Regions from separate parts of the Demequina sp. NBRC 110054 genome, predicted to be linked through region 1. Evidence: predicted binding sites of a transcription regulator. Region 1 holds the regulator's gene; the other holds the start of a gene.
The links. Region 1 encodes HspR, which represses chaperone genes until heat shock. Its sites were predicted from a motif close to AAGTTGAGTCNNNNNGACTCAACTT; they were not measured.

Region 1 (14,847 bases):
GGACTGGTCGCAGCGGAGGACGCCGGTGATCTCGACGTCCTGCTCGTCCCCGGTCTCGTGGACCTCGCCGCCGCGCGCGCCGACTCGCGTATCGCTGAGGCGATCACCGCGCTCGCGGAGCGCAGCCTCCTCGTGACCTCCGTCTGCACGGGCGCGTTCCTGCTCGGCGACGCCGGACTGCTCCAGGGACGGCCGGCGACGACCCACTGGGAGGACGTGCCTGACCTCGGCGCCCACGAGAGTGTCCGCGAGGCTGTCCCCGGAGTCCGGTGGGTCGACGACGGAGACGTGGTCACCTCGGGAGGCTTGACCTCGGGGATCCACATGTCGCTGCACCTGGTCGCTCGCGACCATGGGGTGGAGATGGCTCAGCGCACCGCACGGCAGCTCGACCTTGACTGGAGCCCCACGCCTGAGCGCTAGGCGTTCCCGCGTGGGCCGCGCGGGTGGGGCATGCGCCCGCGCGCTGCCGGTCTCGGGAGTCTGTCAGCGGGCCGTCTGGGGCCAGGGCGAGCCGGGGCTCCGTCAGCCGCGGACCGCGGTGATCGACACGGTGCTGAGGAGGTACGTGTCGACGTCGGTGCGGGCCGTGAGCGTGTGGAGGCCCTCGCCGACGCTCTTCGCGCGGAACGGCTTGGCGTCCACGCCCAGCGTGTTCGGGTTCGCGAAGCCGAAGGCGGTCGAGTCCATCGCGTTGCCGGAGTCGCCGGTCGAGGTCTTGCCGTTCTTCCAGTGCAGCGGGGCGAGCGTGTCGCCGTCGATGTCGAGCCGGTCGCCGACGTAGCCGCGGTCGCCGCTCCATCCGACCACTCCGACAGTGACGTCGGATGCATCCGAGGCGAAGAGGTCGAAGGAGGCCGAGTCGTGCCCGGAGAGCCACTGCTGGCCCGCGTAGATCGCGACGGATGCGTCGGGGAGCGAGTCCTCCTCGTAGACCACGGTCAGCGCGAAGCCGGCGTAGTAGTCGCGGACCGATGACGCGTCGTCGTACGCCACGGCGAGCGCGGTGCCGCCGAGGCCGTAGTCGCCCGCGCCGGAGCTCTTCACCAGGTCGGTCACGTCGAGGCGAGCCTGGTACACGGCGCGCCCGTGGCCGTCGTCGGAGAGTTCGACGGTGTCCGCCGAGACCTCGACTGCCTCGGTCGCTCCGGGGAGCAGGAGTTGGGCGACCGAGGTGTCGCCCGAGAACTCGTCGTCGCCGTAGGAGGCGCTCGCCGACCACTCGAGCGACGCGTAGGCGACCGTCGCATCGTCCGGGATGTCGAGCGTCGTGACGTTCGAGCCGACGAGGCCGGGGATCCCCTCGGCGGGTTGCATCGCGTAGTAGTTGTTGTTGAGCCACGAGTTGGTCGCGTTGCCGTTGAACTGCATCGCCGTCGTGCAGTGCGACGCCGAGGACGGGCACTCGAGCAGCGGTGCGCCGACCTGCGTGGCAGTCACGTTGCCCGAGATCGCGAAGGCCGGGACGAGGTCGCTGCTCGCGTCGGACAGGCCCGTGCGGACCTGGTACTCGTGCACGTCGTCACCGGCCGTGACCCGGAACGTGGTGACGGCGTCGGACGCCAGAGCGCCCGTGATAGTCACGTCGAGGTCCATCGTGGTCGAGGCGCCCGGCTCGAGGGACTCGAGCGAGCACGTCGCTCCGGTCCTGTCCGCGGTGAGCGTGCACTCCCAGGCGCCCGAGGTGAACGTGCCGTCGGCGGCGAAGGTCATGTAGTCGTCGAGCTGCAGAGGCGCTGCGGCCGAGAAGCTGCCGACGCCCGCATCCGGCGTCGAGAAGGCGAGGCCGTCGGGAAGCGTGATGTCCGCGGTGACGTCGGCCGCCGCGCCGTCGCCGCCGTTCGCGAGCGTCATCGAGATCTCGGGCGCGCTCGACGAGATGCCCAGGAAGCCCAGCGGGGACTGGCGGATGGACAGGCTCGCGGTCTGGATGACCGTGGGAGGCGTGACCTCTCCGTCGTCGCCGCCGTCGTCGCCGCCGTCGCTTCCGCCGGTCTCGGTGCCGTCGTCGCCGCCGGAGGTCGAGCCGTCGTCGCCCGCTCCCGCGTCGTCAGTGCCCGACGAGTCGGTGCCCGAGGAGTCGGAATCCTCGTCGTCGCCCGAGCTGGTGCCCGTGCTCTTGTCGTCGCCCGAGCCCGTGGTGTTCACGCGTCCGCCGCCGGTGAGCGGTGCCGACCCGTCCACCACGATCCCGCTCTCCGTGGTCGTGCCTGCGGTGGAGGATCCGGCGGTGCTCGTGCCGCCGTCGGTGAGCTCGTCGACCAGGGGCTCGTCGAGCTCCGTGTCCTCAGCCTCCGCCTCGGGGGCGGGGTCTGTCGTGCCCTCCGCCGCGGCTCCCGCCTCGGTGGTCTCCACCGCGGCGGGCGTGTCGCTCGCGCTCGGGGCGGAGACCGGCGAGTCGTCCGGGCCGATGATGCCGAGGAACGAGGCGCCGGTGGCCGCGAGGGCGACGACGCCGACGGTCGCGGCGACGGGAAGCGCAAGGGAGGCAGCGCCACCCAGGAAGGACGCGACCGTTCCCGCGGTCGCAGCTGCGCCGGCCGCGCCGGTCGTGCCGACGGCTCCCGCCACGCCCGCGGCACCGGCGGCGACGCCGCTGACTGCGGAGGCGGTGCTCGCGCCCGTGGTGGCGCCCGCTCCGACGGCGGTCGAGCCGGCACCGCCGGCTGCAGAGCCGGTGGCCGACGAGGCGCCGGCTCCCGAGGCCGCGCTGGATCCGGCGGCCGCGCCTGCGCCTGCCGCCAGGGCGCCTCCGATCGGCAGTCCGCCTTCGAGCGCGCCGACGCCGAGGACGCCCATCACGAGCGGGGCGATGATGCCGCGCATGCCGCGGTTGACGTCCTCGAGCTCGAGGATGAGCGCCTTGCAGCGCTCGCAGGACTGCACGTGGCCATCGACGCGGGTGGACTCCCGCTTGCTGAGCCCGCCGCGGACGTAGGCGCCGAGCTGCGCGTTGGCCTCGAGGCAGTCGACCTGGTCGGAGGTGGTGAGGTGCTGCTGCAGGTAGGCCTGGCGCAGCGCCTCACGCGCGCGATAGGACAGTGCCGCGACGCCGTTCGCGCTCAGGCCGAGCAGCGGCGCGATCTCCTTGGGGCTCTTCTTCTCGACCTCGGTGTACCAGAGCACGGCCTGCCAGCGCTCGGGGAGCGACCGGAAGGCATCTGCGACGAGGCCCTTCTCGAAGCCCTCCATCGTGGGCTCCTCGGACGAGGCCTCGTAGCCCATCGTCGTCTCGTACTCCGACATATCGTCGCGAGGCCGAGTCCTGATGCCGCGGTTGATGAGGTCCATGCCCGTGCGGCGGACGATCGTGAACAGGTAGGCGCGGAAGGCGAGATCGGGGCCGTCGCCTCGCTGCAGCGCGCGCAGCACGCGCGAGAACGACTCGGAGACCACGTCGTCGATGTCGGAGGCCGTGTTCGTGTACTGCGCCGCGACCTTCCTGGCCGCATCGACGTGGCGCTCGTAGAGCACGCCGAAGGCCCCCGCATCGCCGGCGCGCACGCCTGCGATGAGCTCGGGGTCGCTGGACGAATCCGTCCATAGCGCGATGGCCTCGTGACTCATGGGTTCCTGTCGTGTCTGTTCTCTACTGCTTGCGCACCATTGTCCTGTGTGGGCGCTGCAAGGGACAAGTGTACGAACTGCGCAATTGGTCACACAGCGAGGCGCGCGCGGGGCGTTCGAGAGGCGCACCTATCCGATCTCAAGAAAAAAACTGCGAAATCGCGTCATAGGCGTGTCGGACCCCCCTCTCATGGGGCATGAGCAGCGATGTGAACATCCCGAGGGCCACCGGCCGCTCGCTCCTGCGCCAGTGGGAGTCGGCGTCGGTTGACTCGGTGTGGCTGCGCCCCGGCGACTGGTACACCCCGGCCGCCGAGGCCCTGGTCGAGGCGCTCGACGCGCGCCTCGACACCGCGCCTGCCGCGTACCGGCTCGGCCAGGCCCGCGCTTCCGTGGGGGTCGGCATCACCGAGGCGATCGACGACATGGCCGTCCTGTTCCGCTCTGCTGGCTACGAGTCGGCTCCGATCCGATCCATCCGCTCGCTGTGCGAGGGCTGGACGGAAGGCGACTCTGCGACGCAGATCGCCACGCAGATGCACGACCCCGAGTCGGGTCTCGGCACTGCCGACTACCTGGTGCAGCGGCTCGCCGAGGTCTACGGCGCCGCCGAGCGCAAGGGTCTCCGCGTCCCCGACACCCACGCGCTCGTGATGGTCGATGTGTCCGTCGAGGACAGCGACCCGTGGCAGCGGATGGCACGCAACGCAGCCGTCGGCCAGGCGCTCACGGGTGCGTACGGCACCGGCTACCCGATGTCCCGCCTGAGCGACGGCCTGTACGCCGTGCTCGTCGAGCGCGGCGCCGGCCTGGGCATGGGCATCGCCGAGCTGCGGGACCACATCGGAGACAAGGCCGTGCAGATGCGCGTCGCGAACCTGGTCCGCCAGCCCCCGCGCGTCTGGATCGAGTCGCTTCCCACCACCCACCGCTACGCGCACGAGCTCGTGGAGTCGTTGCAGCGATAGCGGACACATAGATGTGCGGCGCGTGACGAGCTGAGGGCGTCACGCGCCGCATCCTTTTGTCCGGACGCGCCCGCCGCCCGCGGCTCTTAGCAGGCACCCTGCCGCAGACCCGGGAGGCGGGCGGCGGGTCGCGCCACTTTGTGCCGCATCTCACTGACATCGAGTCGCCGGCTGCCGATAGGAACCGCATGACCGGAGGCATCGAACTCGCGCGCGGCGGGCTGCGCGCGACTGGCGTGAGCAGTGTGCCTCCCGTCGCCCTCATCGCGCTCGGAGCGCTCAGCGCGGGCTGGCTGGTGTACCTCGTGTCGCTCGTCGCGATCGGGCCCGGTGACCACCCGCTGCGGGACACGGTCCTGTACCTGGTGCTCATGTACGCCGGCGCCGCCCTGATCCTTGCGCGCGGTGCGCGTGGCGACGGCGACCGCGCGGTCTGGCTCCTGCTTGGGGCGGCGCAGGTCTGCTCCGCGAGCGGCGACCTGCTCTACCTCCTCCTGGTGGCCGGCCACGACGCCGAGGCCTTCCCCTCGATCGCGGATGCCGTCTACCTCGCCTACTACCCCTTGGCGATCGCGGCCGTCGTCGTCTTCGTCACGAGGCGAGTCCGTGGCATCCCCCGGGTCGTGTGGGGCGACGCCATCATGCTCGCGCTCGCCGTCGGCGGCTTCGTCGGCGCGGTGTTCCTCGCACCGCTCAACGGGACGCTCTCGGGTGGGCCCTTCGCGGTGGTCGTGGGTGCTGCGTATCCGGTCGGTGACACGTTCGTCATGCTCATCGCAGTGGTCGGCATGGTGCTCGTGGGCCTGCGACGCTCCGGCGCGCTCCTCCTCATCGCGATCTCGATGGTCGTCGCCGCAGCCGCCGACCTCTGGTACTGGAACATGCTCGCCACAGACCTCTACGTCGAGGGTGGCGTGCTCGACTCGCTGTGGCCGCTCAGCGGGCTTCTGCTCACGATGGCGGCGTGGGTGCCCGGACGCAACCGTACGGGGGCCGTCGCGAGCCGCAGGGGACTGCTCGTGGTCCCCGGCGCGACGCTCGTCATCGCGACCACGACGCTCACCGTCGGCGCGGTCGGGGACATGCCGGTGCTCACGGTCGCCATGGCGCTCACGGCGATGGGCGGCGTGCTCAACCGCCTGACGGGCACCGTGCGGCGCACGCTCGAGCTCATGGACGCGCAGCGCGACGCGGTGACCGACGATCTCACCGGGCTGATGAACCGCCGCGGATGGACGGCGGAGGTCGAGCGCGTGCTCACGGACAAGCCCGAGGACCGCGACGCGGCGCTCCTGCACGCCGACCTCGACGGCTTCAAGGAGGTCAACGACAGCCTCGGTCACGACGCAGGTGACCAGGTGCTGCGTGCGGTGGCCGAGCGACTCGCCAAGGCGGCCGCTGGCGCGGATGTCCTCATGGGACGCCTCGGCGGAGACGAGTTCGCGGTCTTCGTCCCCGGGGCGTGCGCGGATGTCGCCGAGGAGGTCGCGGATCGGCTGCGCTCCGCGCTCTCCCTCCCGTTCCTTGTCGAGGGCACCGCGGTGGCCCTGGGAGTGAGCATCGGGATCTCGACCGCGCCGCACGACGGCAACGAGCTCTCGGTGCTGCTTCGCCGCGCGGACATCGCGATGTACCGCGCCAAGGCAGAGGGGCTCGGGGTCGCGGTCTTCGACCGCGAGATCGACATGGCGGGCGAGGACAGGCTCCAGCGCGTCGCGGAGCTGCGCCGCGCGATCGCCACGGGCGAGCTCGTGCTGCACTTCCAGCCCAAGATCACGCTCGCGACCGGCGAGGTCGAAGGCGTCGAGGCGCTCGTGCGCTGGGAGCGCCCGGGGATCGGCACGGTGTACCCGCAGGGCTTCCTGCCGCTCGCCTCGAGCGCGGGGCTGATGACCGACCTCACAGTCTGGGTGCTTCACTCGGCCGCTCAACAGGCGGCGCGTTGGCGTGCGGTCGGGATCGACCTGCCGATCGCGGTGAACGTCCCCGCCCAGGCCTTCTCGGGCACCGAGCGGCCGCGCGAGATGAAGAACCTGCTCGCGTCGTATGGGCTTCCGGGCTCGGCGCTCCAGGTCGAGATCACGGAGCAGGCGCTGCTCGAGGACCGCGAGCGTGCCCGCATCGTCCTTCCCGCCCTCCGCGCGCTCGGCGTGCGGTCGGCGATCGACGACTACGGCACCGGCTACTCGTCGCTGACCTATCTCCGCGAGCTCGACGTCGACGAGGTGAAGATCGATCGTTCGTTCGTGCTCCAGCTGCTGCTCGACGACCGCTCGGCCTCGATCGTCCGATCCACGATCGACCTGGTGCACGCCCTGGGGCTGCGCGTGGTGGCCGAGGGCATCGAGGAGGCCAGCGTGGCCGAGGCGCTCACCGCGATGGGCTGCGACGCCGCGCAGGGCTACCACTGGACGCGTCCGCTGCCGGTCGCGGACTTCGAGTCGTGGTTCGCCGCCTACTGCGCGCGTTCGGGTGAGCGCGCGACCGACACGTGGGTCGGGGTCGACGCGGACGTGTCGTAGCCGTCGACGCGGACGAGTCCTGGCCGCAGGGTCCGGCCCCCACGCGGACAGGTGACTGCCGGCGGTGGCCTCAGCCGTCGCGGAGAGCGGCCGTCAGCCCTCGCGGCGCCAGAGCACGAGGGACCTGCCCTCGTCTCGCCGCGCGCGCTTGCCTCGCTCGACGATCACGACGTTGCCGCTCGGGCCGGTCGTGAAGATGCGCGAGCCCACGTCGGCGCGGGGGCGGAGGCGCTCGACCTCCTTCTCGAGCCGCTGCACCTCCTGAGCCAGGTGCATGATGCGCTTGATCCCGGCGAGGTTGATGCCCTCCTCCTGGCTCATGCGCTGGATCTCGCGCAGCATCGCCACGTGGCGCAGCGAGTACCGGCGCCCGCCGCCGGGGCGGCGCTGCGGGACGACGAGGCCGAGCCTGTCGTACTGGCGCAGGGTCTGAGGGTGCATGCCGGCCAGCTCCGCGGCGGCGGAGATGAGGAAGACCGGCTCGTCGACGTCCGGCTGCTCCATGCGCGTGCTCCTTCAGGTCAGCGTGCGGCGTCCTTGTAGAGGTCCTTGCGGGGGTCGTCCTTCGAGGTCTCGAGCGCGAACTTCTGGAGAAGCTCCTTCGCGATCTTCGACAGCTTCGACGGCGCGACGATCTCGACGGTCGCGAGGAGGTCTCCCGCGCCGTCCTTGGCCTGCAGGCCGCGTCCCTTGACGCGCAGCGTCGTGCCGGACGAGGTGCCCGCGGGCACCTTCACCTTGACGCGCTGGCCGTCGAGCGTCGGCACCTCGACCGCGGCGCCGAGCACCGCCTCGTCGTACGAGATCGGCAGCCGGACCTTGAGGTTCTTGCCGTCCATGCTGAACACCGGGTGCTTGGCCACGTGCACGGTGAGCAGCAGGTCTCCCGCCGGGCCGCCGTTCGCGCCGGGGCGGCCCTTGCCGCGCAGGCGGATCTTCTGACCGTCCTTGACGCCCACCGGAAGGCGGGTCGAGACGCTCCCGGTGTCCATGCGGAGCGACACGGTCGCGCCCTCCGCGGCCTGGCGGAAGCTCACCTCGGTGGCCGCGGCGACGTCGTTGCCCTTGACCGGGCCGCGCCCGCCGCCTCCGAAGAGGTTGCCCAGGAGGTCCTCGAAGCCCTGGGCACGGTACTGGCCGCCGCCCGCGCCGCCGCCGAACATGCCGGAGAACACGTCCTCGTAGCCGCCACCGCCGGGGCCGCCCGCCTGGAAGCGTGCGCCCCCGCCCATGGCGCGGATCGCGTCGTACTGCTTGCGCTGCTCGGCGTCCGACAGCACGCCGTAGGCCTCGCCGACCTCCTTGAACCGCTGCTCCGAGGCGGTGTCGCCCGGGTTGCGGTCGGGGTGGAGGTCCTTGGCGAGCTTGCGGTAGGCCTTTTTGATCTCCTCGGCGGAGGCGTCCTTGGATACGCCGAGCACCTTGTAGAAGTCCTTGCTGAACCAGTCCTGGCTCGTCATGTCCTGCCTCCTTCCTTGAGAGTAGTGCGGATTATGCCTGGTCCTCGGGCTGCGCCACGATCACGCGGGCCGGACGGATGACGCGGTCGCCGATGCGGTGCCCCGGCTGCGCGACGGTGATGATGGTCGGCTCCTCGACGTCCGTGCTGGGCTGCGAGAGCAGCGCCTCGTGGTGGACCGGGTCGAACACCTCGCCGATGGATCCGAAGCTCGCCCAGCCGAGGCGGCCGAGCGTCGTCTCGAGCTTCTCGGCGATCGACGCGAAGGGACCGTCCGCGAGGTCGCCGTGCTCGCGCGCGGCGGCGATGTCGTCGAGCACCGGGATGAGCGCCTCGACGGCCTTGGACGTGGCGTTCGTCGCGATGAGCTCGCGGTCGCGGTCCACGCGCTTGCGGTAGTTGACGTACTCGGCCTGGAGGCGCTGGAGGTCCGCGAGGTGCTCGGCGGCCTTCGCCTGGGCGGCGTCGAGAGCGTCGTCCGCCGCGGCCTCGTCGGCCTGGAGGTCGTCCTGGCCGTCCTTGTCCTCGTCGAGGAACGTGCCCTCGGGCACGCTCGCCGCCGCGTCGTTGATGATCCGCTCGGCCTGGGCCATCGGGTCCTCGGACTCGGGGGTGGGGTTCTCGTCGTTCATGTCTGTCTCCTTGCGAGGCGGGTGGGAAGCACGGACGGCGGGCGCCGCGGCGTTGACCGCCGGGCGCCCGCCGCGCGCGTTACTTCTTGTCGTCCTCGTCGTCGACGATCTCGGCGTCGACGACCTCGTCGTCCGAGGCCGGCTGGCCCGAGGCCGCCTGCGCCGCGGAGTCCGCGTCGACGTTCACGCCCTCGGCCTGCTCGGCCGCGTAGACGGCCTCGCCGATCTTCTGCGCCTTCTCGACGAGCGCCTCGTGCGCGGTCTTGACGGCCTCGGTGTCGTCGCCCTCGAGGGCGGACTTCACGTCGGCGATCGCGGCCTTGACGTCGTCGGCGATCTCGGAGGAGACCTTGTCCTCGTTCTCGGACAGGATCTTCTCGGTCGAGTACGCGAAGGTCTCGGCGTTGTTGCGGGTCTCGGCGTCCTCGCGGCGCTTCTTGTCCTCCTCCGCGTGCTCCTCGGCGTCCTTGACCATGCGGTCGATGTCCTCCTTGGACAGGGCCGAGCCGCCGGTCACGGTGATGGACTGCTCCTTGCCGGTGCCGCGGTCCTTCGCCGACACGTGGACGATGCCGTTCGCGTCGATGTCGAAGGTGACCTCGATCTGGGGCATGCCGCGCGGGGCAGGGGCGATGCCCGACAGCTCGAAGGTGCCGAGCAGCTTGTTGTCGCGGGCGAACTGACGCTCACCCTGGTAGACCTGCACCAGCACGGAGGGCTGGTTGTCCTCGGCGGTCGAGAAGACCTCGGAGGACTTGGTCGGGATCGCGGTGTTGCGCTCGATCAGGGAGGTCATGACGCCGCCCTTGGTCTCGATGCCGAGGCTCAGCGGCGTGACGTCGATGAGGAGGACGTCCTTGCGCTCGCCGGAGATGACGCCGGCCTGAAGCGCGGCGCCGACGGCGACGACCTCGTCCGGGTTCACGCCCTTGTTGGGCTCCTGACCGCCGGTCAGCTCCTTGACGACCTCGGACACCGCGGGCATGCGGGTCGAGCCGCCGACCAGGACCACGTGGTCGATGTCGGACAGCTTGATGCCGGCGTCCTTGATGACCTGGTGGAACGGAGCCTTGGTGCGCTCGAGGAGGTCCTGCGACATCTGCTCGAACTGCGCGCGGGTGAGCCGCGTGTCCAGGTGGACGGGGCCGTTCTCGCCGATCGACAGGTACTGGAGGGAGATCTGGGTCGACTGCGCCGACGACAGCTCCTTCTTCGCCTGCTCGGCGGCCTCGCGGAGTCGCTGCAGGGCGGCCTTGTCCTTGGCGAGGTCCACGCCCTCGTTGTTCTTGACCTCCTTGACCAGGTGGTCGACGATGCGCTGGTCCCAGTCGTCGCCGCCGAGGCGGTTGTCGCCTGCGGTCGCCTTCACCTGGATGGTCGAGAAGTCGTCCTCGTCCTTGCCGACCTCGAGCAGCGAGACATCGAACGTGCCTCCACCGAGGTCGAAGACCAGGATGAGCTCGTCCTCCTTGCCCTTGTCGAGGCCGTACGCGAGGGCCGCGGCGGTGGGCTCGTTGACGATGCGCTGGACCTTGAGGCCCGCGATCTCGCCCGCGTCCTTGGTCGCCTGGCGCTCGGCGTCGTTGAAGTACGCCGGGACGGTGATGACTGCCTCGGTGACCTTCTCGCCGAGGTACTCCTCTGCGTCGCGCTTGAGCTTGCCGAGGATGCGCGCGGAGATCTCCTGCGCGGTGTACTTCTTGTCGTCGATCTCCTGCGACCAGTCGGTGCCCATGTGGCGCTTCACCGAGGAGATGGTGCGGTCGACGTTCGTGACCGCCTGGCGCTTGGCGATCGCGCCGACGAGGACCTCGCCGGTCTTCGAGAACGCGACCACCGACGGGGTGGTGCGGGCGCCCTCGGCGTTCGCGATGACGGTGGGCTCGCCGCCCTCGAGGACGGCGACGCACGAGTTCGTGGTGCCCAGGTCGATTCCCACTGCACGGGACATGTGTGTACCTCCATCAGCGGCACGGTGCCGCCACGTTGACTGCTCGCTCGATAGTTGAGCGACCTGCACTCAAGTTATCCACAGTGCTGGGGCATGTCAAGCCGAGGCGGCCAAAGTTGAGCGAAGTCTGCTCAAGTTCTGCGGTCGACCGCTGTCGTGGAGGGACGGCGCGTGTCCGAATTAGGGGGTTTCCGTACGCGTATCGCGGTTTTCAGTACTTGTGAGGTATCGCACCTACGCTTGCCGGCACGCATGGGGGACGCGGATCGTTGAGGGTGAAGCTGCGACCCGAGGAGTGGCCCACGAGGCCTTCGCCTTTATCGCATCACCTGCCCCTAGCACGCGCTGATCCCCGGCGTGTCGCGTTATCAAAGTTGGATTGACATGCGTTCTCGTTTAAGATTGACGCTTTCGTCTATCCATGGAGTGCATACGCCCATCCCCCTGGGCCTGCTGAACTGCCTATGAAGTTTCCTCAGATTCGTCTTCTCAACGTCGCGACCGCCACGGTGGTCGCGTTTCTCGGTCTCGGTGGCGGAGCCGCCGCCGCCCACAGCGCCACGGTCGAGGCAGCCCTCCTTGAGGCGAGCCAGGCCGCGCGCGAGGTCGAGGCCAAGCGCGACGGTCTTGCGCTCTCGCTCGACAGGGCGAGGGTCGCGAGCGGCGCCGCGAGCTCCCACCTGTCCGCGGAGGAGGTCTCGAACGCGATCGGCGATCTCGACTCGACCGTCACCAGGGCCACCTCGGCCGCCGAGATCTACAACATCGTCCTCGAGGTGCCTGAGGCGCCGTTCCTGACCAGGGCCGCCGACGTCGTCGGCGTCGTGGCCGCGATCGAGTCGACGGGCGCGCAGGGCGAGGGGGACGACGCGGACTCCGCGCCGGTCGCCAGCGCGTCCACTGAGGCCAGCGCCGAGGCGACCGCAGAGCCCAGCGCCGAGCCGACGGTCACCGCGACCGGCAACCAGCTGGAGGTGTCCGCGGAGTCCGCGCTCGCGGTCGCCAACACGCGCAAGATCGAGGCCTCGCTCGAGGCCACGTCGGCTGTCGACACCTCCGTCGAGGAGGCCGTCTCGACCGACGTCGACAAGCAGGTCGTCGCCGATCCCGAGGTCCAGAAGGTGCTCGACGGCGAGGAGCGGAACCTCGACGCTGTGCGCGAGGCCACCGCGGAGCTCGAGCGGGCCGCCGCGGCTCTCGACAAGGCCGCGCTCGAGGTCACCCGCGTCGTCGACGAGGTCGCCGTCGCGACCGATCAGGCCGTGCTCGAGGAGGCCCAGGGCAGCCTCGACGGCGACGTCGACGACGCCCGCAGCGGCCTCCGGGAGTCCAAGCAGATGCTGAAGGCTGTGGGCGACGACGTCGCTGACCCCTCGACGGTGGACGCCGCCAAGAAGGCGCGTCAGAACCTCAAGGCCGCCATCGAGGAGAAGGTCGACCGCGACGACGTCGAGTCCCTCGAGGCGCACGCGACCAAGGTGAGCAAGGCCGCGAAGAAGGTCGATGCCGCGCTCGAGGACCTCTCCACGTCCCACAAGAAGTGGGTCAAGGCGGAGAACACGCGCATCGACAAGAAGAACGCGAAGCTCGAGAAGCAGTACGAGCAGGCCAAGAAGGACGCGCAGGCAGCCGCCACGGCGAACTTCCGCGCGGCCGTCGCGGCCAACCAGGGCGGTTGGAGCGGGCAGCCGACGGGGGTCACCGGCGCCAACGGCCGCGTCGTCTCCTCGGAGATGTGCAGCATCCCCTTCGCGTCGGGCCACCAGCTCCACTGCGACGCCGCGGACGCGCTCGCCGCTGCCAACGCGGCCTACCGCGCGCAGACCGGACAGAACCTGACCCTGACGGACTCGTACCGCTCGTACGCGAGCCAGGTGACGACGAAGGCGCGCAAGGGCTATCTCGCCGCCACGCCCGGCACCTCGAACCACGGCTGGGGCATGGCGGTCGACCTCGACGCGGCCTCCGCCGCGTGGCTCACCGCGAACGGCGCGGACTACGGCTGGGTGCACCCGACGTGGGCGCGCTCAGGCGGCTCCAAGCCGGAGTGGTGGCACCTCGAGTTCGTGGCGCCCGGCGTCGCCGAGGCCCAGATGCCCTCGGAGCCCGACTACCTGGACCACGTGAAGAGCTCGCTCTGATCTCGGGGCCCGACGCCCGCTCAGGCGTGGGGCAGGGCCTCGACCAGGTGCGCGCGGCCCTCAGGGGCGGGGTAGTCGTCGGGCCAGTACTCGCGCAGATGGACGATGCGTCCCTCGGCGACGGTGAAGAAGGAGACGACGCGGGCCGTCACCGTCCCGTCGGACACGACCGTGTCGGTGACCACCGCATCGTCCTGGCTCACGAGCCGTTCGACCGTGAAGGTCCATGCGCCGTCGGCCGGGTACTCCTCGTTGAGGCGCGCGAACCTCTCCGCGCCGCGGATCAGCTCGTGCGACTGCGGCCACGCGCACGTGAAGTCGTCGTGGAGCACCTCGCCGACCGAGTGGAAGTCGTTCGAGCGCATGAGCTCCCAGTAGCGGTCGACGGTCTGCGACGAGGTGAGGGCCATGCGGCCACGGTAGCGCCGGGCCGTGGACGATGCGGCGCCACCTTGCTCTCGACCGGCACCGGGTGGCGCGCGTACCTTCAGGACATGGAGAACGTCCCCACCTCGTCGCCGGCACCGTCCGCGACCGCCACGTCACCCGACACCCGAGCCGCCGCCGCGCACTTCGCCGCGCGCCTTGCCTTCGAGACCGACTGCTCCGACGTGCACGCCGCTCTCGAGTCGGGCGACCCCGGCTTCGTGCTCATCGACACGCGCAATCAGGCCGCGTGGGATCAGGGCCACGTCCGCGGGGCGCTCCACATGCCCAAGCCCGAGATGGCCGACTGCATCCCGGCCTACCCGGAGGGCACCTCGTTCGTCGTCTACTGCTGGGGTCCCGGCTGCAACGGCGCGACGCGTGCGGGCCTCATCATCTCCGAGCTCGGCTACCCGGTGAAGGAGATGCTCGGCGGCTTCGAGTACTGGGCGCGCGAGGGGCTTCCCGTCGACCGCGTCGCCCGCGACGCCGCGACGGGCGCGGCGGTGACTATCGACGCGACGCTCGCGCCCGACCTGCTCACGACGCCGGTCGCGGCGGCGGGCGCCGAGGTCGCGGGGCTGCCGATCAGCGGCATCGGAGCCCCGGGCACGCGCATCGCCTGCGACTGCTGAGCGGCGCGCCCCTGGTGCACCCTGGAATCGCGTCGCGCCCGGAATCGGGCCTGATCGCGGGCCTGGTGCGATTCCAGGGCGCATAGGATCGGGCAGAGCGCTGAGGAGGGACGATGCCGGACGGGACGCTGCGGGAGGTGACGATGCGCGACGCGACGATCGGCTACACCGCGATGCTCGCGCAGTTCCCGCCGCGCGAGGCGGTCGAGCTCAGCGCCTACGCCGAGTCCCGCGGCTTCAGCGGCACCATGGCCGCCGACCACTTCCAGCCGTGGACCCCGCAGCAGGGCCAGGCGTCGTTCGCGTGGAACGTGCTGTCGGCGATCGGCGAGCACACGACCGGCGACCTGGGGCCCGGCGTCACCACCCCGACTTTCCGCTGGCATCCCGCGATGGTCGCCCAGGCGTCCGCGACGCTCGCGGCGCTGCACCCGGGACGCCACTGGCTGGGCCTGGGCAGCGGCGAGGCCATCAACGAGCACGTCGTAGGGGAGTACTGGCCCGAGCCGCCCGAGCGCATCAACCGGATGTTCGAGGCCGTCGACA
Region 2 (14,847 bases), 1.4 Mb from region 1:
TTGGCCGGGTAGTACTCGTAGAGGAAGTCCTCGATCGCGTGCCGCTCGCCGCGGCTCGCGCGCAAGCGCCGCCCCGCGGTGAGCGCGTCGGCCCGCTCGGCATGCGCGGCGGCGAGAGGCTCCCACTCGGCGCGCGCGAGCACGCGCACGGCAAGCGGGGAGACGGTCATGGGCACCATTGTCGCAAGCCGCGGGCGGGCGCCGGCGACGCGGTCCGCGGGAGGCCTACGCGGTCACCACGATCTTGCCGGGCGCGTGGGACGCCTCGAGCGCCGTGAACGCCTCGGCCACCTGGTCCAGCGGGTACGTGGCCGCGACGGGGAGGACGAGCCGGCCCTCGACGATGCCGTCGGCGAGCTTCGCGAGGTTCTCCGCGGTGCGGGCGGCGCGCTCCGCGTTGTGTGCGGGGATCTCCTGAAGCGCCGCGTAGGCCGCGATCGCGACCATCCGATCGGTATCCACCCCGAGCGCGACGCCCGCGTCGAGCGCGTCGCGGCCGTGGCAATCCATCACCGCGGTGACGGTTCCGAGGCCGGCAACCCGATCCGCGAGACCGGGACCGTACTCGACGGCCTCGACCCCGAGCGAGCGCACGAACTCGAGCCGCGCCGGGGAGGCGGTGCCGATCACCGTCGCGCCGGCGTCACGCGCGAGCTGTGCGGCGACGATGCCGACGGCACCCGACGCGCCGCCGATCAGCACGGTGTCGCCCGCGCCGACGGGCACGGTCGCGAGGCACGACACTGCGGTGAGGCCCGCGACCCACAGGCCGCCCGCGACCTCGACCGGCAGCTCCGCGGGGCGCCGCGTAAGGGAGGAGCCCTTGGCGAGCACGCGCTCGGCGACCGAGCCCGCGGCGCTGCCGAGCACCTCGTCGCCCACCGCGACGGCGGTGCCGTCCCAGTACGCCGCGCCCTCGCCGACGGCCTCGACGGTGCCCGCCACGTCCGAGCCGATGCGGCGCGGGAACGGCGCATCGCTCGGGATGAAGCCCCGGCGCACCTTGCCGTCGTACGGGTTGATGCCCGCCGCACGCACCCTGACGAGCACCTCGCCGGGGCCCGGGGAGGGGTCCTGCACCTCGGTGAGGTGGAGGACGTCGGGCGTCCCGATCTCGTCGTAGACGGCGGCAAGGGTCATCGTGCTCTCTCCTTCAGGTCGTGGGCGGTCCTCCTGCGACCGTAGTGGCCGCGGCGTTCGACGCGCGCGTCATGAGCGACTCGAGCGGCCCCTGGGCGAAGCGCAGGCGCCACGCCCAGGCCGCGGCAGTGAAGGTCGCGAGGAGGACGACGAGCGCGACGTTGCTCGGCTCGTAGACGATCTCGTCGCCCACGACCGCGATCACGATGACATGGGCGACGTAGGCCGTGAAGGCCATCGCGCCGAGCGCGCGCAGCGGCGCGAGCCAGCGACCGGTCGCATCCGACAGCCACAGGCACAGCGCGATCGTCGCCATCGCGATCCCCGCGTTGGAGACGAGCTCGACGGGGGAGTACGAGTGCGCCTCCATCGACGCCCACGCCGGGCCCCACCCGAACGTCGCCCCGGAGGCCGGCCACGGCATCGTCCCGCCGAAGCCGATGCCGAGCATCGCGGCGCCGACCCCGATCCCGAGGCCGCCCTGGAGTAGCCCCCGGCGCACCGCCCGCGCGCGCAGGTCCATGCGCGAGATCGCGAGTCCGACGAGCAGGTAGCCCGCCCACACGAGCGCGGGGTAGTGGTGCCACCAGAGCCTGTCGACCACGGGGAACGTTCCGAGCCAGGACGATGCGGCCCAGCCCTGGATCGTGGGCAGCGCCAGTCCTCCTCCGACGAGCAGCACGACCGCCCCGCCCCACAGCCAGGGCGTGCGCCAGCGCAGCGCAGGGAGGACCAGCAGCATCATCACGCCGAGGTTCGCGAGGATCACGTACACGGGCGTGCCGAGCGCGGTGACGAGTGCGCCCACGAGGATGAGCCCGACCGCGCGCGTCGCGACCTTCGCGCGGGTCTGGGCGAGAGAGGCGCCTCGCGCGGTCATGATGCCGATCGACACCCCGGCAAGCACGGCGAACAGCGCGGACGGCCGCCCGTGCGCGATCCACAGCCACGTCCAGCCGTCGGCGTCGGAGCCGCCCTGGCCGTCGTCCCCGATATGCGCGGCCACCATGCCCATGAATGCGATCGCTCGCGCGAGGTCGAGCCCTCCGATGCGACCGGCCTGCGTCAGGGACGATGCGGGGGAGCGGCGGCCGACCTCGACCGGTCGGTCTGCGGCGGGCTCCGTCATGGGGTCAGGCTACGCGGCTGCCCGTCCCGACGGACTGCCGGATGAACTCGGCCGACGCGAGTAGCGCTGCGGACGAGGAGATGTACTCGAAGCCGAACTGGCGCGGCGCGTCGGAGCCGTCGACCTCGGCGTTCATCGCGAGTCCCATGGCCGCGGTCCTCATCGGCGGCATGACGAGCGCCGCCGCACGGATCAGCCAGTCAGGGGCGATCCGGGTGGTCACCTTGGCATCCGGGTAGGAGGCGCGGAGGATCTGCGCCATCTCGGGGAGGGTCATCGCGCCGGCGTTCGCGGGGAAGCGCTGACCAACCGCTGCCTCCTCCGTCATGGCCCGCACATGGATGCGCGCGACGTCGCGGACGTCCACCACGGGCATGCCCATCGTCGGCAGCGCGGGGTACTCGCCCGTGACGAGCTGCTCGACCGTGCGCAGCGAGGCTCCGTAGTCGGCGTCCATCGCGGGCCCGAACACCATGCCGGGGTTGATCGTCGTGAGGCGCATCTCCGGGTGCTCCGCGACGAAGTCCCACGCCGCCCGCTCGGCGAGGGTCTTCGACGCCTCGTACGGAGTGGTCCTCGGCCCCTCGGGGTCGGTCCAGTCCTCGCGGGTCTTCGGGCGGTCCCACTGGTCGCCCGCGGGCTTGTAGATCGCGCCGCACGTGGACGTGAGGATCACGCGCGTCACGCCGGCGGCCTGCGCGGCCGCGAGGGCGCGGAGCGTGCCGCCGACCGCGGGTCGGATGAGCTCCTGCGGATCCTTCGGAGGCGCGGTCGGGAACGGCGACGCGGTGTGCATGAGCACGTCGACGCCCTCCATCGCTTCCGTCCAGCCCTCATCGGACGTGAGGTCGAGGGACACGAAGGTGAGGGAGGCGCCGGGGAACAGCGCCTCGACCTGCGCGCGGCGGCGCTCGGAGCGCACGGCGGCCCTGACGGCGTGCCCGTTCTCGAGCAGCTCGCGGACGATGTGCTTGGCGATGAAGCCCGAGGCTCCGGTGACGAGGACGGTCGACATGGCACCCAGCGTACGCATCGTCCCTGGTGGCGCGACGCCCCCACGGAGGGCCCCTCGCCACGCACTAGGCTGGAGCCCATGCGTATCGCACGATTCACCACCGGCGAGGACCCCCGTTTCGCGATCGTCGACGGGGAGGCGGGCTCCGAGGAGCTCATCGTCCTCACCGGCGACCCGATGTATGTCCCCGGCCAGCCGACCGGCGAGCGGATCCCGCTCGACCAGGACGACGTCCGCCTACTTGCCCCCGTGATCCCGCGCTCCAAGGCAGTGTGCCTGGGCCGCAACTACGCGGAGCACGCCAAGGAGATGGGCAACGTGGTCCCCGAGCCCGAGATGCCGATCCTGTTCCTCAAGCCGAACACCACCGTGATCGGCCCCGACGACCCGATCGTCCTGCCCGACTACAGCCAGGACGTGCAGATCGAGGCCGAGCTCGCGATCGTCATCGGCCGGATCTGCAAGGAGGTCTCGGCCGAGAACGCGGATCAGTACATCTACGGCTACACGTGCGCCAACGACCTCACGGCGCGCGACCTGCAGCGCCAGGAGAACCAGTGGTTCCGCGCCAAGGCCTTCGACACGTCGCTGCCGCTCGGCCCGTGGATCGAGACCGAGCTCATGCACGACGACGTCCTCGTGTCCTCGCGCGTCAACGGCGAGACCAAGCAGCACGCGTCGACCCAGGAGATGATGCTCGGAGTCCTCGAGGCCGTCGCGGCCGTCTCCGAGGTCACCACGCTGCTGCCCGGCGACGTCATCCTCACGGGCACCCCGGCGGGCGTCACCAAGGTCGACCACGGCGACGTCGTCGAGGTCGAGATCGAGGACATCGGAGTCCTGCGCAACCCCGTCATCCGCCGCTAGCCGTCCTCCGCGACGGCCGGCACCCCGGCCCGGACCGCATCGTCCGGGAACCCCAGACCCATTCACCCCGACACCCCAAGCAAAGAGAGCAATGAGCAAGGTTCGCGTTCGCTTCTGTCCCTCGCCCACCGGCCTGCCGCACGTCGGCATGGTCCGCACGGCGCTGTTCAACTGGGCCTATGCCCGCCACACCGGCGGCGACATGGTCTTCCGCATCGAGGACACCGACGCCGAGCGCGACTCGCAGGAGAGCTACGACATGCTCCTCGACGCGATGGACTGGCTCGGCATCACGTACGACGAGGGCCCCGACATCGGCGGCCCCTACGGCCCCTACCGCCAGAGCGAGCGCCACGACCTGCACCGCGACGTCGTCGAGAAGCTGGTCGAGGGCGGCTACGCCTACGAGTCCTTCTCCACGCCCGCCGAGGTCGAGGAGCGTCACAGGGCCGCCGGCCGCGACCCCAAGCTCGGCTACGACGGCTTCGACCGCGACCTCACCGACGAGCAGAAGGCCGCCTTCCGCGCCGAGGGCCGCGAGCCCGTCCTGCGCATGCGCATGCCCGACGAGGACATCACGGTCAACGACCTGATCCGCGGCGAGGTCACGTTCCCGGCCGGCACCGTGCCTGACTACGTGATCGTGCGCGCCAACGGCGTGCCGCTGTACACGCTCGTCAACCCCGTGGACGACGCGCTCATGAAGATCACGCACGTGCTGCGCGGCGAGGACCTGCTGGCCTCGACGCCGCGTCAGATCGTGCTGTGGCGCGCGATGGTCGAGCTCGGCATCGCCGACGCCGTCCCCGAGTACGCACACATGCCGATGGTGCTCGGCGAGGGCACCAAGAAGCTGTCCAAGCGCGACCCCGAGTCGAACCTCTTCCACCACCGCGAGCGTGGCTTCCTTCCCGAGGGACTGCTCAACTACCTCGCGCTGCTGGGCTGGAGCATCGCGCCCGACCGCGACATCTTCACCCCGGCCGAGCTCATCGAGGCCTTCGACATCGCGGACTGCACGCCCAACGCGGCGCGCTTCGACCTCAAGAAGGCCGAGGCGATCAACGCGGACCACATGCGCATGCTCTCTGAGGAGGACTTCGCCGGGCGCCTCGTGCCGTACCTGCACGCCGTGGGCGATGTGAGCGCCGCCTCCTATGCGGACCTGACTTCCGCCGAGCGCGACGTGCTCGACGCCGCCGCGCCGCTCGTGCAGACGCGCATGCAGCTGCTCGGCGAGGCCTCCGGGATGCTCGGCTTCCTCTTCGCTGCCGACGAGGCGATCGAGTTCGACGAGGCCGCGGTCAAGAAGCTGCCCGACAACGCCGCCGAGATCCTCGACGCCGCGCTCGTCGTGCTCGAGGGGCTATCCGACTTCGGGCCCGAGGCCCAGCAGGACGCGCTGCGCGCGAAGCTCGTCGACGAGATGGGCATCAAGCCGCGATTCGCGTTCGGCCCGCTGCGCGTGGCCGTGACCGGTCGCCAGGTCTCGCCGCCGCTGTTCGAGTCGATGGAGATCCTCGGCAAGGACGCGTCGCTGAACCGCCTGCGCCGCCTGCGCGCGACGCTCTGATCGCCCGCTGACGCACCGAGGGCCCGCCGCGATCTCGCGGCGGGCCCTCGTGCTTCCGGGCTGGGAGGGGTCAGTCCTCGTCGTGGTCGTGGTCGTGCGCCTCGGCGTCGTCCGCCGCGGTGCCCGCGATGACGACGCCCGTGGGCTGGCCGTCGAGCTCGTAGGTCCCGACGACCTCGCCGTCGGTCGCGTCGACGAGCACGATCTGCTCGCCCGCGTAGTCGGTGACCACCACGGTGTCGCCCGTGACGGCGATCGCGGGACCGGCCGTCGAGTGGCCCTCGGGCAGCTCGTAGGCCTCGATCGCCTGGACCTCGGTCTCGAGCTCGCCCTCGGGGGAGAACACGCGGATCAGGCCGTCGGTCGTGAGGACGATGATGTCGTCACCCATGCGGGCGATCTTGCCGACGGTGCCGCCGACGTTGAGCGTCTCGCTGGTGCCGCCCTCGGCGTCGACGAGCAGGATCTCCTCGCCGGTCCAGTTCCCGACCAGGGGGTCGCCCTCGTAGAAGGTGCCGACGCGGACGTCCTCGATGAGCTCGGGGTACGCGATGGTCGACGACGTGTTGTCGTGCATGTCGATCACGAGGATCTCGGTGTAGCAGCCGAACAGAGCGAGGTCGCCGTCGACGGCCTCGCCGTGCAGGCCCGCGCACTCGCCGTCGTACCGCGCGACCTCGTTGCCGTCGGAGTCGATCTGGACGACGGTGTCGGGCAGGCCGCCGTCGGGGGTCTCGGTGTAGAGCAGGCCGCCCTCGACGGGGACCGCGACGCCGTGGTGGGGCTCGTTGGTCTCGACGACGCTCGTGGACAGGGTGCCCTCGGCGAGCGAGACCTCGTCCACGAGGGTCACCTGTCCGTCGCCGTCCTGGAAGACCGCGACGATGCCGTCGTGGCCGATGACGTGGGTCGGGGCAGCGCCGAGGATCTGGTCCTCGAGCAGCTCGACGTCGCCGGTGAAGTAGTGGTAGTGGTCGCCGTGGGCCTCGGCCCAGGTGCCGGCGTCGAGGATCGAGACGACACCGTTCGTGTAGTCGACGAAGTAGACGAAGCGGCCGTCGGCGCCGAGCGCCGCGAAGGCGCCCGCGGTCATATCGACCTCGGCGAGCGGCTCGATCTCACTCCCGTCGAGAGACAGCACCTCGGCGCCCTCGGCGTACGTGACGACGAGGCGTGGCTGGGCCTCCTCGTACTCGGTCGAGCCGTCGGCGACCACGGCCTCGGCCGAGGCTGACGCCTCGCTCGATGCGCTCGTCGAGGACGACGCGCCGTCGGCCTCCGAGGTCGCGCACGCGGCGAGCAGGGGTAGCAGGGACAGGGACGCAATTGTGGGAATCATTCTCATCTGCATGGTTGAGGAACATAGTGCAAGTGACAATCGTTATCAAATGTTTGCTGCGAGGAGGGTGGCGACTAGCGTGGGGGAGGCGGGCCCGGGCTGCCCGCTCAAGCTGTCTGGTCGGCCAGGGGTGCCGTCGAGAAGGAGTGTGGAGTGGCTGAGATCAAGGCCGTGCTGTTCGACGTCGACGACACGCTCGTCGACACGCGTGGGGCCTTCAGGCATGCCCTCGCCTCCGTCGCGGTTGACTACCTGGACGAGGGCATCGACCACGAGGAGCTCGTGCGGTTCTGGCGCGAGGACGTCAACGGCTGGTACCGCGCCCACACGCGAGGCGAGATGACGCATCGCGAGCAGCGGCATCGTCGCGCCAACGACCTGCACGTCGAGTTCGGTGGGCCGTTCCTGGACGATGCGGCGTATCAGCGCTGGGACGATGCGTTCGAGCGCAACTTCCGCGAGGGATGGGCCGCTCATCCGGACGCATCGGTCGCGCTCGATGCGCTCGACCGGCTCGGCGTGCCCTATGGCGGGCTGTCCAACGCCGACAGCGCGTATCAGGTCCTCAAGCTCGGCGCGTGCGGGCTCTCGCGGGTGCCGATGCTCGTCGGGGTCGACACGCTCGGCTTCGGCAAGCCCGATCCTCGGGTGTACGCCCTCGCGTGCGAGAAGCTCGGCTTCGCGCCGTCCGAGGTCGCCTACGTGGGCGACGAGTTCGACGTGGACCCCCTCGGCGCGCGGGACGCGGGCCTGGGGCTCGGCGTGTGGATCGAGCGTCCGGGCGCGCACTCGCGCGACGTGGACGGCCTGGCTGGCGACGGCGAGCCGCGAGACGGCCTGGTGCGGATCGGCACCCTGGCTGCGCTGCCGGGCGCGCTCGGGCTGTAGCCGCGAGCGCGCCCGTCGCGCGGTTCAGGAGGTCCTGATGATGCGGGTCTTCGCGATGTCGGTGCCGACCTTCCTGACCTTCACCTTGAAGTTGTCGGAGCCCGGCGTGTTCGTGCGGTAGCGCTTGATCTTGATCTCGCCGTCGCTGTCTGCGCTCAGGGTGTTGCTGTAGTAGCGCTTGCCGTTGTGCCACAGCGTGACGCGGAACTTCTCGCCCTTGTGGGCGTGCTCGATCTCGACCTCGACCTCGAAGCGGCTGCTGCTGCTTCGGTGCACATCGAACGAGACGTCGGCGCCCGCGACGACGAAGTACTTCGTCCTCGCATCGGCGGGTGCCGGGGTGAGCATGGTCGCAGCCGCGCCGAGCAGTGCGATCGCGATCAGCATCGCGAGTGCTCGTCGGGCGCTCCATCGGCGGGTGGTGAGGTCTGTGGTGTTCATCGCGGTCTCCTCGGCTCGGGGCAGCGTGGCTGCGGGGTGCGATACCGCCACTGTGCAGGGTCAGGGGTGGGCCGGCGGTGAGGTCGGCATGAGAGCCTTCTCATCTCGTGCGTCGCGAGGGCGAGCGGGGAGTGCTCACCATGGCCCGCGCGGGTCGGACCCGGGCCGTCCAAGTCGAGTGGCGTGCGGCACGGCGCCCGAAGTGTGATCAGCGACACGGCCGGGGCCACCGGGTTTGGGCGATCGCCGATCATCCGGTACAGTTAATCCCCGGTTCGGTTCCCGAATCATTGGCCTATGGTGTAATTGGCAGCACGTCGGTTTCTGGTACCGCCAGTCGAGGTTCGAGTCCTTGTAGGCCAGCTTCAAGCCCCTCCTTCGGGAGGGGCTTTTCGCTTTCCCGGGTGGCTTTCGCGTCCGCTGCGGCTTTTCGCGCGAGTTCCTGCCGCATCGTCCCTGTGCCCCGAGCCCACTCCTCCCGACAGTCTGAACCAATCTGAACGCCGACACCCCGGCAAGGCCGGGTAATCGGCCTCGGCTGCCGGGGTGTCGGATGTGAAATTGGTTCAAGGTGTCTGGACGACGGCGACTACTCCGCCTGCGCGGTGTGCGTCACCTCGAGGCGCTCGCCGTCCCAGCCGACCGTGACCGCGTCGCCCTCGCGCAGGCGGCCGTCCACGATCTCCTTGGCGAGCTCGTTCAGGACTCGCGTCGTGATGAGCCGCTTGAGCGGGCGCGCGCCGAACTGCGGGTCGAAGCCGTCGCGCGCGAGCGAGTCCCGCAGCGCGGGCTCGACCGTGAGCGCGATCTCCTTCGCCTCGGCGAGGCGCGCGATCGCCTTGGCGAGCTCGGTCTCGACGATGCCCTTCATGGCCTCGGGGTCGATGCGGTCGAAGACCACGACGTCGTCCAGGCGGTTGAGGAACTCGGGGCGGAAGGACCGCTTGAGCACCTCCGTGAGCTGGCCTTCCAACTCCTCGCGGGACTGGCCGTCCCACGCGAGCACCAGGTCGGAGCCGAGGTTCGAGGTCATCACGATGATCGTGTTCGTGAAGTTCACCGTGCGGCCGCGGCCGTCGGTGAGGCGTCCGTCGTCCAGCACCTGCAGGAGCACGTTCCAGACGTCCGGGTGCGCCTTCTCGACCTCGTCGAACAGGACGATGCTGTACGGACGACGCCGCACGGCCTCGGTCAGCTGGCCGCCCTGGTCGTAGCCGACGTAGCCCGGGGGAGAGCCGATGAGGCGCGAGACCGCGTGGGACTCCATGTACTCGGACATGTCGATGCGGATCATCGCCCGCTCGTCGTCGAACAGCTGCTCGGCGAGCGCGCGTGCGAGCTCGGTCTTTCCCACTCCGGTGGGGCCGAGGAACAGGAACGAGCCGATCGGCCGGTTGGCGTCCGCGAGCCCGGCGCGGGCGCGACGGATCGCGTCCGAGACCGAGGTGATGGCCCGGTCCTGGCCGACCACGCGCTCGTGCAGGCGGTCCTCGAGGTGCCCGAGCTTCGCGGACTCCTCGGTGAGCAGCTTCTCGACGGGCACACCCGTCCACTTGGCCACGACTCCCGCGATGTCCTCGCCGGTGACCTCCTCGCGCAGCATGCGCTCGTCCGACGGGATCGCGTCCAGCTGGGCACGCGCGTCGGCGATCTCCTGCTCGGCGCTCGGGATCTCGCCGTAGCGGATCCGCCCGGCCTTCTCGAGCTCGCCCATGCGCTCGGCGCGCTCCAGGTCGCCTCGCAGCGACTCGAGCCGCTCAGTCGCGCCCGAGACGCGGACGATGAGGTCCTTCTCGCGGGCCCACCGCATGTTGAGCTCCTCGGACTCGGCCTTGAGGCGGCCGATCTCCGCGTCGATCTCCTCGCGGCGCGCCTTGGCGTGCTCGGACTTGTCCTTGGCGACCTGCGTGCGCTCGATCTCGAGCTGCATGATGCGGCGGCGCGAGCGGTCGAGCTCGATCGGCATGGAGTCGAGCTGCATCTTGAGCGCCGACGTGGCCTCGTCGATCAGATCGACGGCCTTGTCGGGCAGGAAGCGGTCGGTGATGTAGCGGTCGGACAGGTGTGCCGCGGACACGATCGCCTCGTCGGTGATCTTCACGCCGTGGTGGACCTCGTACTTCTCCTGGAGGCCGCGCAGGATCGCGACGGTGTCGTCGAGGCCGGGCTCGCCCACGTACACGGGCTGGAAGCGGCGCTCGAGCGCGGAGTCGGTCTCGATGTGCTCGCGGTACTCGTTCAGGGTCGTGGCGCCGATCATGCGCAGCTTGCCGCGCGCGAGCATCGGCTTGAGGATGTTGCCCGCGTCGACGGAGCCGTCGGCCTTGCCCGCGCCGACGATCGTGTGCAGCTCGTCGACGAACAGGATGATCCTGCCCTCGGCCTCCTCGACCTCGGCGAGGATCGCCTTGAGGCGCTCCTCGAACTGGCCGCGGTAGGCGGCGCCGGCGACGACGGAGCTCATGGCGATCTCGACCACGCGGCGGTCCTTGAGGGACGACGGCACGTCGCCGGCGACGATGCGCTGGGCGAGGCCCTCGACGATCGCGGTCTTGCCGACGCCGGGCTCTCCGATCAGCACCGCGTTGTTCTTGGTACGGCGCGTGAGCACCTGCATCACGCGGCGGATCTCCTCGTCGCGGCCGATGACGGGGTCGAGCGCGCCGTCCTCGGCGAGCGCGGTGAAGTCCTGCCCGAACTGCTCGAGCGCGGACTGCTGCTCCTGGGACTGAGGAGCCTGGGACGGGTTCGTCATGATGTTCCTCCTGGGGTGTCGACGTCCGTGGTTGCTAAGTTGAGTCTTGCGGGCTCAACTTTACATAAGCGATCTCGAATCGACAAGAGGTGACGTGCTCGGGGGAGTGCCGGGTGCCCGTCGGCGCACGAATGCGTCGCGCCAGAGGCCGCGTCGCGTCCCGGAGGGACCGACGGAGGTGTCCGCGGCGCGCAGGAGGAGGGCCGCCTGTGGCCCTCCTCCTGGCAGTGACTCTCAGGCGAGTGGTGGAAGTGCCGCCGCCTTCGCTTCCACGAGGTCGATCGTCGAACGGTCGCCCAGGATCTCCCAACGCTGCAGCGAGAACGGCGCGTTGCCGTTGGCCCAGACCCGGTCGTGGACGTCCTGGAACCTGAAGTCCTGGCCCTGTGCGACGATCGCGTCGGTGACGAGCTCGAGCATCTGCTGCTTGCCCACGTGATAGGACATCGCCAGCCCCGGCGTCGCGAGATACATCGCGCACTCCTCGCTCGCGGTCTGGTGATCCATCGGCACGAGCCGCACGAAGAACTCGATCGCCTCATCGAGCGTGAACACACCCGTGGCGAGGTTCACGTCGACCACGACGCGGAGCGCGCGCAGCCTCGCGAAGTTGTGGATCACGTCCCGCGAGTGAGGCGCGTCATCGAACAGGCCCGCCCACAGCATGAACTCCTCGTTGTAGTGCGCGATGCCCTCGTTCGCGACCGAGTCGATGTAGCGGCGACGCAGGGGGTTCGGATGGCGCCAGGTCGACGCGAGCTGCTTGTGGTGGGCGCCTTCGTGGATGATGCCGAGCCGCGGGTCGCGCGCGTTCGCGGCGTAGAAGTACGGCATCGACGCAGCCGGTTCGGGAGCGTATGCGACCGCGTCGTCGTCGACGCGGTGCTCGTCGGTGAGGTCGTCCGGCACGCCGAGGAATCGAAGCGGAGCAAGACGGTCCGGGAACGGCTGCACCAGGTACCGGTGCAGCGTGTCGGGGTGGCTGAGGATCTCCTCCGCGACGGAGAAGCTCCGGATCTCCTCCTCCATGCGCGCCTGGGCGCGCTGCTGGTCCTCGATCGTCGCCGCGAGCGGCGGCAGCGACTGACGGCGGTGATGAAGGGTGCCTGCGGTCTCGGCGACCACCGCGCGTCGATAGTCCTGCATCGCTGACCTGGACAGGTTCTCGGGGTCATTCGCGATCAGCGCGACGTTGCGGAGGAACCACACGAAGCGGTCGCGTCCCACGGCCTCGACGGGAGGGAGGGTCGGCGCCAGCTCACCGAGCCATGCCTCGAACTCGTCGAGAGCCGACGCTGCGGCGTCGGCGACCTCGTTGAGCGCCGGTGCGAGATCGCTGTCCAGCAGCGCCTCGGCGGCGGCGGCAGATGCCCGGAAGCGCGCGCCGATGCCCTCGATCTCGTGCAGGCACGCGCGTGCCGTGTCCTGGCGTCCCGCGCGCGACAGATGAGTGCGCGCGATCTGGAGCTGCGAGGGGATGTGGGTGGCCACATGGAGCAGGTCGAGCTGCCTCTCGCGAGCGAGCGGCGGCAGCGGCAGGAGGAGGTCGTACCAGGGGCCAAGCGCCTGGCCGAAGACGAAGACGGCGTCGTTCTCCCAGCTGCGCAGGATCTCAAGGTCCCAGCGGCAGCGCGCGAGGATCGAGCCGATCAGCCGGGCGTCGATCTGGTCGGCGACGTCGTGGTCGGCGACCTCGAGGGAGGCCAGTCGTCTCGCGAACGCCTCACGCTCCGCGAGCGTCTCCGCGACGGCCTCCTCGGTGAAGTCGGGTAGCCAGCGCGGCGGACGCGGGATGCGCGGGATGTCATCTCCCGACCGCATCGTGCGGCGTGCCATCCACTCCGCGATCTCTGCGGCGAGCGTGGCGAGCGAGTCGTCGGGGTTCACGGTAGGTCCTTTCGCAGGCGGGGGAGCACCTCGGAGCCGAGCAGCGAGACGGCCTCGAGCAGGTCGGGGCCGATCGGTGGCCCGAAGGACAGGTGTGATGTCCCCGCCGCGATCAGCGAACGGCATCGGGCGAGCACGGCGTCGACGTCGCCGGATATCCCCAGGGAGAGCATGCGGTTGTCGATCGCCGACACTGCGGCGTCCTCCTCGCCTCTCGCGAGCGCCGCCGCAGCAGGGTCGAAGTCGGATTGGGCCAGGCCGGCCTGCCCGAGCAGGTGCGGGGAGAACGCGTTCCCGTAGTACGCGAGCTTGAGCGCAAGCGCGCGATCGCCGTCTGCGCGCGAGTCGGACAGCGAGAGCCACACGCAGGCAGGGATGTCGAGGTCGGCGGCCGAGCGTCCCGCGCGGTGCGCGCCCGCGAGGATGCGCGCGCGGGCCGAGGAGAACTCCTCTGGCGGGAACAGGAGCGCGAGCACGCCATCTGCCTCGGCACCCGCGAACTCCAGCATCTTGGGGCTCATCGCGCCGACGTAGATCGGGACGTCCGAGGCTGCGAACCTCAGTCGCGCGTCCTCCTGCCATCCGACGCCCGCGCCCTCGACGGCCCCGGGTGATCCGCCGGACGTCAGCGCGCGAATCGCGCGAAGCGCCTCGCGTGTGCGCGACAGCGGCTTGGTCTGGTCGATGCCGATCCACTCGAGGAACCTGCCGGAGCCGGCCCCCAGCCCGAGGAGGAACCGCCCGTCGCTGAGCTCCTGCATCGTCGCGGCGAGCATCGCCAGCTCTGCAGGGTGCACGGAGTACGGGTTCATGAGCCCGATGCCGAGCTTGAGGCGCGAGGTCGTGGCGGCGGCGGCGCCGACGAGCGCCGGCGCGAAGCGGTAGGTCAGGTCGTTGGAGACCCACAGCTGGTCGATCCCGGCGTCCTCAGCGGCCCTCGCGAGGGCGAGGTACTGCGCGGAGTCCAGGTCGTTGTTGACCCGCAGGCTGAATGTCAGCGGCGTGCTCATGCTTCCTCCTCCAGCAGCGCCCGGCGAAGCTCGCCGAGCTGCTCGATCGATCGTGCCGTGTCGTCGTGTCCCACCCACGGGTACACCGAGCGGAACATCACGTGGAGCTGCCCGCCAACGATGTCACGGACCTCGGCCAGGGTGGGCAGGACCTCATCGACCGTTCCGAGGAGGAGCTCGCCCTGTCGGGATCTCACCTGCTCGGGGGTCATCGTCTCCGGATGCCACTCGGGGCCATCGGGTTCGGCGAGTCCATACCAGTCCGCGTAGACCCGGCGCGTCTGCATGTAGCCCTCGGCGACCGCCTGCCACGCCGCGTCACGGCCCTCAGCGTGGAGAAAGCCCCCCACGTTGAGGGAGAACGGGGGATCGGCGTCCGGGTGGCCGTGGCGTCGCAGTGCGGCACGGTAGCCGTCGACGGCGAGCTTGACCCTCTCGACGAGCCCGCGGTTGACGCCGCTGCCTGCTTCGAAGGTCTGCGAGTCCGTACCGGCGTCCATGCAGTACCTGTCGGCGAGACGTGCGGCGCGGTCGACGGCCCGCGGGTGATGGCCCCCGAGCATGATCGGGGGCCCTCCGGCGGTGTCTGGGCGCGGGCTCACGAGCATGTGCCCGCCGTCCGTGCCGACGCTCTGACCCGACCATGCGGCGCGGCAGACGGCGATCGCCTGCTCGGTGAGCACGGCGCGTCGCCCACGTGCGACGCCCATGCCTTGGAACTCGACGTCGCGGTAGCCAAGGCCCAGCCCCAGAGTGAAGCGCCCTCCCGAGAGGGCGTCCAGGAAGGCCGCGTCCTCGGCGAG

Region 2: the regulator HspR is predicted to act here: its motif matches at 11,184-11,208, upstream of B7K23_RS08770 (ATP-dependent Clp protease ATP-binding subunit).

The regions. Positions count from the first base shown of each region.
Region 1 covers NZ_BBRK01000004.1:536,524-551,370, reverse strand. Annotated here, with positions in the region: gene B7K23_RS02540 (DJ-1/PfpI family protein) at 1-423, shown strand, start outside; gene B7K23_RS02535 (sigma-70 family RNA polymerase sigma factor) at 526-3,567, opposite strand; gene B7K23_RS02530 (hypothetical protein) at 3,765-4,535, shown strand; gene B7K23_RS02525 (bifunctional diguanylate cyclase/phosphodiesterase) at 4,724-7,057, shown strand; gene B7K23_RS02520 (heat shock protein transcriptional repressor HspR) at 7,151-7,561, opposite strand; gene B7K23_RS02515 (DnaJ C-terminal domain-containing protein) at 7,579-8,517, opposite strand; gene grpE (nucleotide exchange factor GrpE) at 8,549-9,148, opposite strand; gene dnaK (molecular chaperone DnaK) at 9,228-11,099, opposite strand; gene B7K23_RS02500 (M15 family metallopeptidase) at 11,564-13,240, shown strand; gene B7K23_RS02495 (nuclear transport factor 2 family protein) at 13,261-13,650, opposite strand; gene B7K23_RS02490 (rhodanese-like domain-containing protein) at 13,735-14,301, shown strand; gene B7K23_RS02485 (TIGR03557 family F420-dependent LLM class oxidoreductase) at 14,415-14,847, shown strand, end outside.
Region 2 covers NZ_BBRK01000004.1:1,909,506-1,924,352, forward strand. Annotated here, with positions in the region: gene B7K23_RS08720 (3-methyladenine DNA glycosylase) at 1-179, opposite strand, end outside; gene B7K23_RS08725 (NADP-dependent oxidoreductase) at 226-1,140, opposite strand; gene B7K23_RS08730 (heparan-alpha-glucosaminide N-acetyltransferase domain-containing protein) at 1,154-2,269, opposite strand; gene B7K23_RS08735 (SDR family NAD(P)-dependent oxidoreductase) at 2,274-3,284, opposite strand; gene B7K23_RS08740 (fumarylacetoacetate hydrolase family protein) at 3,363-4,151, shown strand; gene gltX (glutamate--tRNA ligase) at 4,243-5,724, shown strand; gene B7K23_RS08750 (hypothetical protein) at 5,795-7,069, opposite strand; gene B7K23_RS08755 (HAD family hydrolase) at 7,217-7,951, shown strand; gene B7K23_RS08760 (hypothetical protein) at 7,976-8,392, opposite strand; tRNA gene B7K23_RS08765 (tRNA-Gln) at 8,684-8,755, shown strand; gene B7K23_RS08770 (ATP-dependent Clp protease ATP-binding subunit) at 8,982-11,147, opposite strand; gene B7K23_RS08775 (DUF885 family protein) at 11,382-13,034, opposite strand; gene B7K23_RS08780 (LLM class flavin-dependent oxidoreductase) at 13,031-14,044, opposite strand; gene B7K23_RS08785 (LLM class flavin-dependent oxidoreductase) at 14,041-14,847, opposite strand, start outside.